Regions from separate parts of the Nocardioides zeae genome, predicted to be linked through region 1. Evidence: predicted binding sites of a transcription regulator. Region 1 holds the regulator's gene; each other region holds the start of a gene.
What was found. The regulator LexA, encoded in region 1, represses DNA repair genes until DNA is damaged. The targets are predictions, from matches to a motif close to TCGAACANNTGTTCGA.
Positions count from the first base shown of each region.

Region 2: QE405_RS10175 (HNH endonuclease signature motif containing protein) is a predicted target of LexA. The motif match lies at 735-750, and genes of this name have one in related genera.
Region 3: QE405_RS04330 (LysM peptidoglycan-binding domain-containing protein) is a predicted target of LexA. The motif match lies at 756-771, and genes of this name have one in related genera.
Region 4: QE405_RS14420 (HNH endonuclease signature motif containing protein) is a predicted target of LexA. The motif match lies at 1,094-1,109, and genes of this name have one in related genera.

Region 1 covers NZ_JAUTAN010000001.1:11,987-14,182, forward strand. Annotated here, with positions in the region: gene QE405_RS00035 (fibronectin type III domain-containing protein) at 1-295, opposite strand, end outside; gene QE405_RS00040 (hypothetical protein) at 419-862, opposite strand; gene lexA (transcriptional repressor LexA) at 944-1,687, opposite strand; gene QE405_RS00050 (LysM peptidoglycan-binding domain-containing protein) at 2,034-2,196, shown strand, end outside.
Region 2 covers NZ_JAUTAN010000001.1:2,130,155-2,132,350, reverse strand. Annotated here, with positions in the region: gene QE405_RS10175 (HNH endonuclease signature motif containing protein) at 1-721, opposite strand, end outside; gene QE405_RS10170 (glycosyltransferase) at 990-2,196, opposite strand, start outside.
Region 3 covers NZ_JAUTAN010000001.1:913,405-915,600, forward strand. Annotated here, with positions in the region: gene QE405_RS04330 (LysM peptidoglycan-binding domain-containing protein) at 1-721, opposite strand, end outside; gene QE405_RS04335 (hypothetical protein) at 825-1,379, shown strand; gene QE405_RS04340 (sec-independent translocase) at 1,431-1,760, opposite strand; gene QE405_RS04345 (Mrp/NBP35 family ATP-binding protein) at 1,762-2,196, opposite strand, start outside.
Region 4 covers NZ_JAUTAN010000001.1:3,035,740-3,037,935, forward strand. Annotated here, with positions in the region: gene QE405_RS14415 (hypothetical protein) at 1-486, opposite strand, end outside; gene QE405_RS14420 (HNH endonuclease signature motif containing protein) at 1,123-2,196, shown strand, end outside.

The DNA.
Region 1 (2,196 bases):
TCGTCGGGTCCCACCCCGCGGCGGGGCGCAGGCCGGCGTAGGCGCCCGCCGGGAGGCCGTGCACGGTGTTCCACGCCGTGTCGCGCACCTCGTGGCCGTCGACGTCGAGGAGGACCGTGCGCGGGGCACCGGGGAGCGACGACAGGGCCAGGGGATCGGACGCCGGGGTGGCTGCCACGGCAGCCGCCGGGCCCGCCGTGCCCGCCGCACCGCCGGGCGCAGCGCCGACCGCCGGCGGCAGCGCGCAGCCGGCGACCACGAGGGCCACGACGACGAGGAGGCGGAAGGGCGACATGGGGCCATCCAACCCCGCCGGGGCGTCGGACGGGCACAGGTCCGTCGCCCTGGGGATGACGGGTCCGCGCTGTACGGGTGGGGACGGAGAGCGGGCCGTCCTGATCCGTGCGGCCCGCGCGGATCAGAAGAAGGAGAGCACGTAGGCGCCGAGGAGCGCGACGATCACCACGAGGGCCACGACCCGGGCCCAGGTCGGGACGCTGCTGACGAAGTGGTCGGGCGTACTGTCGTCCCGGACGCCGGTGTCACGGAGCTCCGGCGGGTCGTCGAGGTCGCCCGCGTAGGGCTCCCCGGCCTGCCACCCGCCCCCGTTGGACGGGTGCTGGCGCCGGGCCTCGAGCTCCGCGGAGCACTGGTCCATCCAGGCGTCGACGACGCCCGCGTCGTACACCTGGGCGTCGTGCACCGCCGGGAACGGACGGGGGTCGAAGGGGCCGGGGTGGAAGCCGGTGCGTCGGCCGCGACGCATCTCCTCGACCAGCGCGGTGACGTGGGCGTCCACGTCGCGGATCCGGTAGCCGTCGGCAGCCTCCAGCACCGGGAAGCGCGGGGTGTCGCTCGGCATTGCGGTCTCCTCGGGGACGGCCTCGACGTGATCCTACGGCCGTCCCCGGGCCCGGGACGACCGGGCCCGGAGCAGTCGGGATCAGAGGCGGCGGAGGACCGCCGTCACCTTGCCGAGGATGGTGGCGTGGGTGCCGTCGATCGGGTCGTACGCCTCGTTGTGGGGGAGGAGCCAGACCTGCCCGTTGCGGCGCTGGAACGTCTTCACGGTCGCCTCGCCGTCGATCATCGCGGCGACGATCTCGCCGTTCTCGGCCGTCGGCTGCTGGCGGACCACCACGTAGTCGCCGTCGCAGATCGCCGCGTCGATCATCGAGTCGCCGGACACCTCCAGCATGTAGAGCGTGCCGTCCCCGACGAGCTGCTGCGGGAGGGGGAAGACCTCCTCGACCCGCTGCTCCGCGAGGATCGGGCCGCCGGCCGCGATCCGTCCGACGACCGGCACGTACGTCGCGGCGGGGCGCGCCTCGCCGATGTCGGTCTCGTCGATGACGGACTCGTCCGCGCTGGAGAGCGCCGCGCGCTCGACCTCGAGGCCGTGCCCGACCACCTGGATCGCCCGGGGGCGGTTGGGGTCGCGACGGAGGTAACCCTTCTCCTCCAGCGCCTTGAGCTGGTGGGCGACCGAGGACGAGCTGGTGAGGCCGACCTGCTCGCCGATCTCGCGCATGCTCGGCGGGTAGCCCCGCTCGTCGAGCGCGGTCGTGATGACGGCGAGCACGCGCGCCTGGCGCGGCGTCAGGCGCGCCTGCCCCGCACCGGGCTGCGGCACCGCCGACACGTCCGTCACCCCTGCGTCGTCGCCCGGGTCCTTGGTCGCCGCCATGTCCGTCCTTCTTTCCGCGCCCTCGGACGCTTCGCCGCTCGGTCGACTGCTCGGTGCCCCCGCGCCGTGCTGCAGGCGGGACACCGTCGCGGACCGCACGCTAGTCGTCGGACCCGTGCGGATTCAAACATCTGTTCGACCGGCGTGTCCCGTGTCGCCGTCGGTACGCCGTCGAAGAAATGTTCGACCGCACCCTTGATCCGATCGAACACCTGCTCTAGTGTCGCTCAGGTGTTCGATCGAACGTGTGATCGACGGTGGGTCCGGCGGTGACGCCGACCAGAACTGTCGGTGGCCGTCGATAGACATCGCTCGTCACGACCCGACACTTCCCCAGGAGGTCACCATGAGCTCGACCGCATTCGCCCCGCAGCTGCCGGCAACCCGGTCCGCCCGTCCTGTTCGCGCGGTCCGTCCGGCGCGCCCGGCTCCCCGGGCGCAGGGCTCGCTGCGCCTCACGCGACGCGGCCGTCTGGTGGTGCTGGTGCTCGGTCTCGTCGCCATGCTCG
Region 2 (2,196 bases), 2.1 Mb from region 1:
CGTGCGCGACCGTGCGTTCCAGGTCGAGCGCGTCGGCGAGGTCGAGGGTCCCGTGGACGTCCACCGTGCCGCGGATGGTCCCGGTCAACGGATCTGCGTAGCCGACGTCGCCCAGCTCGATCGTCAGGTGGCGTCCTCCGTCGGCCTCGGCCCGCTCGGCCTCGGTGGTCTCGGGGTCGAACCGAGCCGCGGCCTCGGCCACGAGCCGGTCGACCTCGGGGCCGGTGGCCTTGTGCGCGACGTACGCGACGTGCCGGTCCACGAACCCCGCCGCCTCGAAGGTCAGCGTGCGCGTGGTCTGGGCGATTCGGCGTCCTCGCCAGACGTCGACTTCGCCCGCGGCGATCCGGGCGTGGACCCGGGGGAGGCGGTAGCGCAGCTCGATCGCGTCGCCGACCAGTCGCCGTGCGGCGTCGAACGAGCACCCCCGAGCAGCGGCGACCTCGCCGATGCAGAACTCCGCCACCACCGGCGCCCCCGGCCCACCCAGCTCGAGGAACTGGTCCCCGGCCAGGGTCTCGGCGTAGGACTCCTCGTGCCACTCACCCAGCACCGTGATCGGATCCCCCACGACCTCCTCAGAGGTGTGCGCAGCCGCCCAGTCACCCACCGCGACGAACGCAGCCGCTTCCGCAAGACGAGCCGCCGTCGCGCGCTCGCGGACCGCGTCGATCAACGCAGTCGCCGCCGTCGCCGCCGTGTGCTGGGTCCCCCGATCCATGACCCCACTCTAGTCGAACACGTGTGCGATGACCACCTCTTGGTGGTGATCTGTGGATGACCGGCACCGGCTGTCGTCGAGTTGTCACGTACGCAGCGACGAGTCCCCGCCCGCACCACGGCGTACAACCCAACTCGACGCTCCCGCCGCGCCGTTCAACCCACCTCGACGCCCCCCGCCGCGCCGTTCAACCCACCTCGACGCCCACGCCGCGCCGTCCGACCCAACTCGACGCCCACGCCGCGCCGTCCAACCCAACTCGACGCGCTCACACCCCCAGCCGCGCGCGTACGGCGGCGGTGATGGTCTCGAGGGCGGGGCGGGCCGCGATGGTGCGAGCGACCGCCCCCGCGGCGTCGCGGCACGACGGGTCCTCCAGCACCCGCACCACCGCCTCCGCCAGCCGCTCCGGGTGCTCCAGCCGCACCGCCACGCCCGCGTCGACCAGGCGCGCCGCGTGGTCGGGCTGGTCGTAGTCGACCGGCCACACGACCGACGGCAGGCCGGCGGCGAGCGTGTGGCCGAGGACGCCGGAGCCGCCGTGGTGGACGACGGCGTCGAAGCGCCCCAGGTCGCGGGTGTAGTCGACGACGTCGTGGACGGCCAGACCGTCGGGAACAGACACGCCCGCAGGCAGTGAGGCCCCCGCCCGCCCCAGGCTCAGGTGCAGCTCCACATCCCGCGCGGCCAGCACCGCCGCCGCCCGGGAAGCAGCCCCGACCAGCGCCTCCCGGTGCCACGCCACGTGCGTCCCGGCCGTCACGAGCACGTGCCGGCACCCAGGGCGCAGCACGAGAGGACGACGGGAGGGCGAGGGCGTGTACAGCACCGGCCCCACGTACCGCACCGCGGCCGGGAGCGCCCGCGGGTACTCGATCGCCCCCGGCACCAGTGCCAGCACCCGCTCGGCGGAGTAGATGGCCTCCGACCCGTCCACGCGGTACAGCGACGACAGCCCGACGTCGTCGAGCCGCGCCCCGGCGAGCCGCGGCGCCACGCTCTTGAAGCCCCGCACGAACCGCCGGCCGGCCGCGTCCCGCGCACGCCCCAGGGGTCCCCGCCCGGGGCGCCACCCGCCGACGTACGACGGCGGGCCGCTCCGCGCCTCGATCGCGCAGGGGGAAGGGTGCGTCGTCCACCAGGGGATCCCGACGGCGTCGGCGGTGGGCCCGACCGCGGCCATCGTGAAGTCGGCGAGCACGAGGTCGGGACGCTCGCCGCGCCACGCCTCCCGCAGCTCCTCCGCGAGCCGCACCTGCAGCGCGGCCGTCGCCCGGAGCTGCCGCACGAGGAGGCGGGGGTTGCTCCCGACGCGGTACGGCGGGTCGACCACCTCCGCGACCACGTCGTCCGCGCCGGCCAGGAGCTCGACCGCGTCGGCTCCCGTCCCCGCGATCGCCGGCAGCGCCGCCGCCGTGCTCAGCACCCGCACCTCGAGGTCCTGCTCCCGCACGAGCCGCGCCGCGATCCCCAGC
Region 3 (2,196 bases), 900 kb from region 1:
GGTCGGGCCCGACGACGTCGGCGTTCGCGCGGTGCAGCGCGAGCGTCGCGTCGAGCACCGCCGCGTCGTCCGCGCCGGCCGGGAGGTGGGCCGCCGCGATGGACCACAGGTCGTCACCGGCGACGACCACGTGGTGGGGCCGGGGCGCACCGCTCGCCGCCGAACCCCTGCCCGCGGTGGCGGCCGTGGCCGCACCGGCGGCGGGGACGAGGCCGTCGGGGCCGTCGGGGCGGTCGGGCAGCGGGAGGCCGTCGAGCAGCTCGGCCGTCGGCGAGGAGGCGCGACCGCCGGCGAGGGCACCGGTGGCCCCCGTCGCCCCGACGGCGGTCTCGCCGGTCGTGGACGGGTCCGCCGCCGGAGCGGTGACCGCCGTCGCCGGCTGGGCGAGGGCCACGGCGGTCGTCACGCCCAGGGCCAGCAGCACGCTGCGGCGGAGCACGGCCGGGCAGCCGCGGCGCTGCCGTTCCGCGCCACGCAGGGCGTCGACGCAGACGAGCGCCACGAGCACCCAGCACCAGGGGGCCGCCACGAGGAGCGCCGTCGACGCCAGGGCGACGAGGAGCGCGTCGTACGTCGCGTGCGGGTCGCCCCCGGACAGGAGCGGGTCGGCGACGGGGACGACGCCCGGGAGGGCGAGCGCGACCGCGCCGAGGAGGAGCAGGGAGGCGAGGAGCGCGACGACGGCCACCCGCCATCGCGCCACGCCGACGGAAGAGGACATCCCGAGACCTTTGCGTTTGCGTGCGTTTGCATCATTCAACGCCTGCTCGACTGCATCGTCAAAGGGTTGTCCACAGCCGGTGGGCGCTGGCAGGCTCGTCCCCGTGACCTCGGATGCGCGCCTCTTCGCCCTGTTCGACGAGCTCGAGCAGGAGGCGACGGCCGCCTACGACCGGGAACGCACCCTGGAGGTGGGGGACCGGAGCCGTGCGGAGTACCGCGCGGTGACGCTGGCCAGCCGGATCGTCGCGTCCGTCGACACCGAGGTGTCGTTCGACGTCGAGGGGGTCGGCACGGTGCGGGGCGTCGTCGGACGCACGGGCGACGGGTGGTGCCTGGTCCGGGCGACGGCCGCGGACTGGGTCGTCGCCCTCGCCGCGGTCGAGGCGGTCCACGGCGCCTCCGAGCGCTCGCGCCCCGAGATCACCTGGTCACCGGTCCAGCGGCTCGGGCTGGGCGCCGCGCTGCGGCGGCTCGCGGACGCCGAGACCGAGTGCGTGCTGCACCAGCGTGGCGGCGCGCGGCACGAGTGCGTCGTGCGGCGGGTGGGCGCCGACTTCGTCGAGGTCGCCGTGCGCTCCGGACGCGGACGGCGGACCGTCCTGGTCGCGCTGGCGGCGGTCGCCGCCGTCCGGAGCGGCGTCTCCGCGGTCGTCTAGGGGCCGGTCAGCCGTGGGTCAGCCGTGGGTCAGCCGTGGGTCAGCCGTGGGTCAGGTCGCGTCCGCGTCGTACGGCGGGACCTCGCCGGCGGCCAGCGGCCGCTGGCCGTCGCGCACCGGCTTGTCCATCTCGTCCTCGGCGAGCGCCTCCATGATGTGCTTGCGCACGATGGTGCGGGGGTCGAGGTCGCGCAGCTCGAGGTCGGCGTACTCGGGCCCGAGCTCCGAGCGGAGGTCGTCCCGGGCGGTGCGCGCGAACCCGCGCAGCTGGCGCACCATCTGACCGGCCTGCTTCGCCACCTGGGGGAGGCGGTCGGGACCGAGCACCATCATCGCGACGAGCCCGATGACCGCGAGCTCGGGCAGGCCGATGCCGAACACGTCAGAACTTCGCGGTGGGCGTCAGTCCGAGCTGCATGCCCGCGAGCCCGCGGCCGCGGCCCGTGAGTCCCTGGGCGATCGCGAGGAGCTGCTGCGCGGCGGGCGTCGTCGGGTCCGACTCGACGATGGGCTTGCCCGCGTCCCCGCCCTCGCGCAGCGACGGGTCGAGCGGGATCCGGCCCAGCACGCGCACGTCGTACCCGAACCGCTGCGAGAGCGTCGCGGCCACGCGGTCGCCGCCGCCGCTGCCGAAGATCTCGAGCTTCTCGCCCGAGTCGGGGCTGACGAAGTAGCTCATGTTCTCGACGACGCCGACGACCCGCTGGTGCATCATCGAGGCCATCGTGCCGGCGCGCTCGGCGACCTCCGCGGCCGCCTCCTGCGGGGTCGTGACGACGACGACCTCGGCGTTCGGGAGGTGCTGGCCCAGCGAGAT
Region 4 (2,196 bases), 3.0 Mb from region 1:
CACGACGGCCGAGCGCACGGGACGCGGCAGGTCGTGCCACAGCCGCGGGTGCTCGCGCTCCATCACCTGGTCGACCAGGTCCGGGATGTCCGGGGAGAACATCTCGACGATGTGCTCGGCGATCTTCTCGGGCTCGAGCTCCTGGTAGAACTCCGCAGGCGTGCCGAGCTTGGCGATCGCCTTGTCGACGGCGATGCTGCCCATCTTGCCGGCGCGGGCGGGCACGATCCCCTGCCACCCGAGACCGCCCGAGAGGAACCCGGGGATCTCCTGCACCTTGCGGGGCGACGCCGTCGCGAGCTCCTTGAGACCGGGCACGCGGAAGCCGTGGAAGTGGGTCGGGGAGAAGAGCATCCACAGCCCCGACCAGTTGATGAGCCAACCGACCACGGCGGTGAAGACGGGGATGGACCAGAAGTGGACCCAGTCCATGTGCGCGAGGTAGTCGCGCAGCCAGTCCAGCGCTGCTTCGAGCGTCGACCTCACCACCTCGTGCCGCACGGCGTCGTTGCCGCTGGTCAGTCCCTGTCCGCACCGTAGCGTCCGGACGGGTGCCACGGGCCCGGTAGGACGGACAGAAACGTGACATCCATGCTGTCACATCGGGTGAACGGCAGGGGTGGCGTCGGGTCACGGGCGTCGAGGTGGGTCGGACGGCGCGGCGGGAGCGTCGAGTTGGGTCGGACGGCGCGGCGGGGGCGTCGAGGTGGGTCGGACGGCGCGGCGGGGTCGTCGAGTTGGCTTGGACGGCGCGGCGGGCGCGTCGAGTTGGGTTGGACGGCGCGGCGCGGTGCGTCGAGGTGGGTCGGATGGCGCGGCGGGTGCGTCGAGGTGGGTCGAACGGCGCGGCGGGTGCGACGGGTTGGCTTGTACGGCGCGGTGCGGTGCGTCGAGGTGGGTCGGATGGCGCGGCGGGGTCGTCGAGTTGGGTCGAACGGCGCGGCGGGTGCGACGGGTTGCCTTGTACGGCGCGGTGCGGTGCGTCGAGTTGTCGTGTACGCCGCGGAGCGGGCGGGGACTCGTCGCTGCGTACGTGGCAACTCGACGCCGGCCTCGGATCGGTCATCCACAGATCACCACCGAGAGGTGGTGATCGAATGCGTGTTCGACTAGAGTGGGGTCATGGATCGGGGGACCCACACCACAGCGACCGCGTTGATCGACGCGGTCCGCGAGCGCACGACGGCGGCTCGTGTCGCGGAGGCGGCTGCGTTCGTCGCGGTGGGTGACTGGGCGGCTGCGCACACCTCTGAGGAGGTCGTGGGGGATCCGTTCACGTCGTTGGGTGAGTGGCACGAGGAGTCCTACGTCGAGGCTCTGGCGGGGGATCAGTTCCTCGAGCTGGGTGGGCCGGGTGCGCCGGTGGTGGCGGAGTTCTGCATCGGCGAGATCGCCGCCGCCCGGGGGTGCTCGTTCGACGCGGCCCGGCGACTGGTCGGCGACGCGATCGAGCTGCGCTACCGGCTCCCCCGGGTCCACGCCCGCATCGCCGCGGGCGAGGTCGACGTCTGGCGAGGCCGCCGCGTCGCCCAAGCGACGCGCACCCTGACGCTCGAGGCGGCGGGGTTCGTGGATCGGCACGTGGCGTACGTCGCGGGCAAGGCCACCGGTCCCGAGGTCGATCGGCTGGTGGCGGAGGCGGCGGCTCGGTTCGACCCCGAGACCACCGAGGCCGAACGGGCTGAGGCCGACGGGGGCCGGCACCTGACGATCGAGCTGGGCGACGTGGGCTACGCGGATGCGTTGACCGGGACCCTGCGCGGAACCGTGGACGTCCACGGGACGCTCGACCTGGCCGACGCGCTGGACTTGGAGCGGACGGTCGCGCACGTGGCGCGGCAGCTGGTCGAGCTGGGGTGCGGTCAGGACCTCGACGCACGGCGTTCCATCGCCCTGGGCGAGATCGCGCGACGGTGCGATGGCGTCACGACCCTCGACTACGCCACGGCCGACGAGTCCGCCGAGAGCGAGCGACGCCCGGTCCAGCGGGCCCGGCGCGAGGTCGTGCTGTTCGTCCATCTCGACCAGGCCGCGATCACCGGCACCCTCAACGGATTCGGCCCGGGGATCGACGCCTGCACCGGCACGACCGGGATCGACCTGGCCCGGCTCGACACCCCCGGCCTACCCCGCGGGGCCGTCATGGCCGAGCAGGTCCAGGCCTGGTGCGCCAGCCCCGACACGACGGTGACCGTG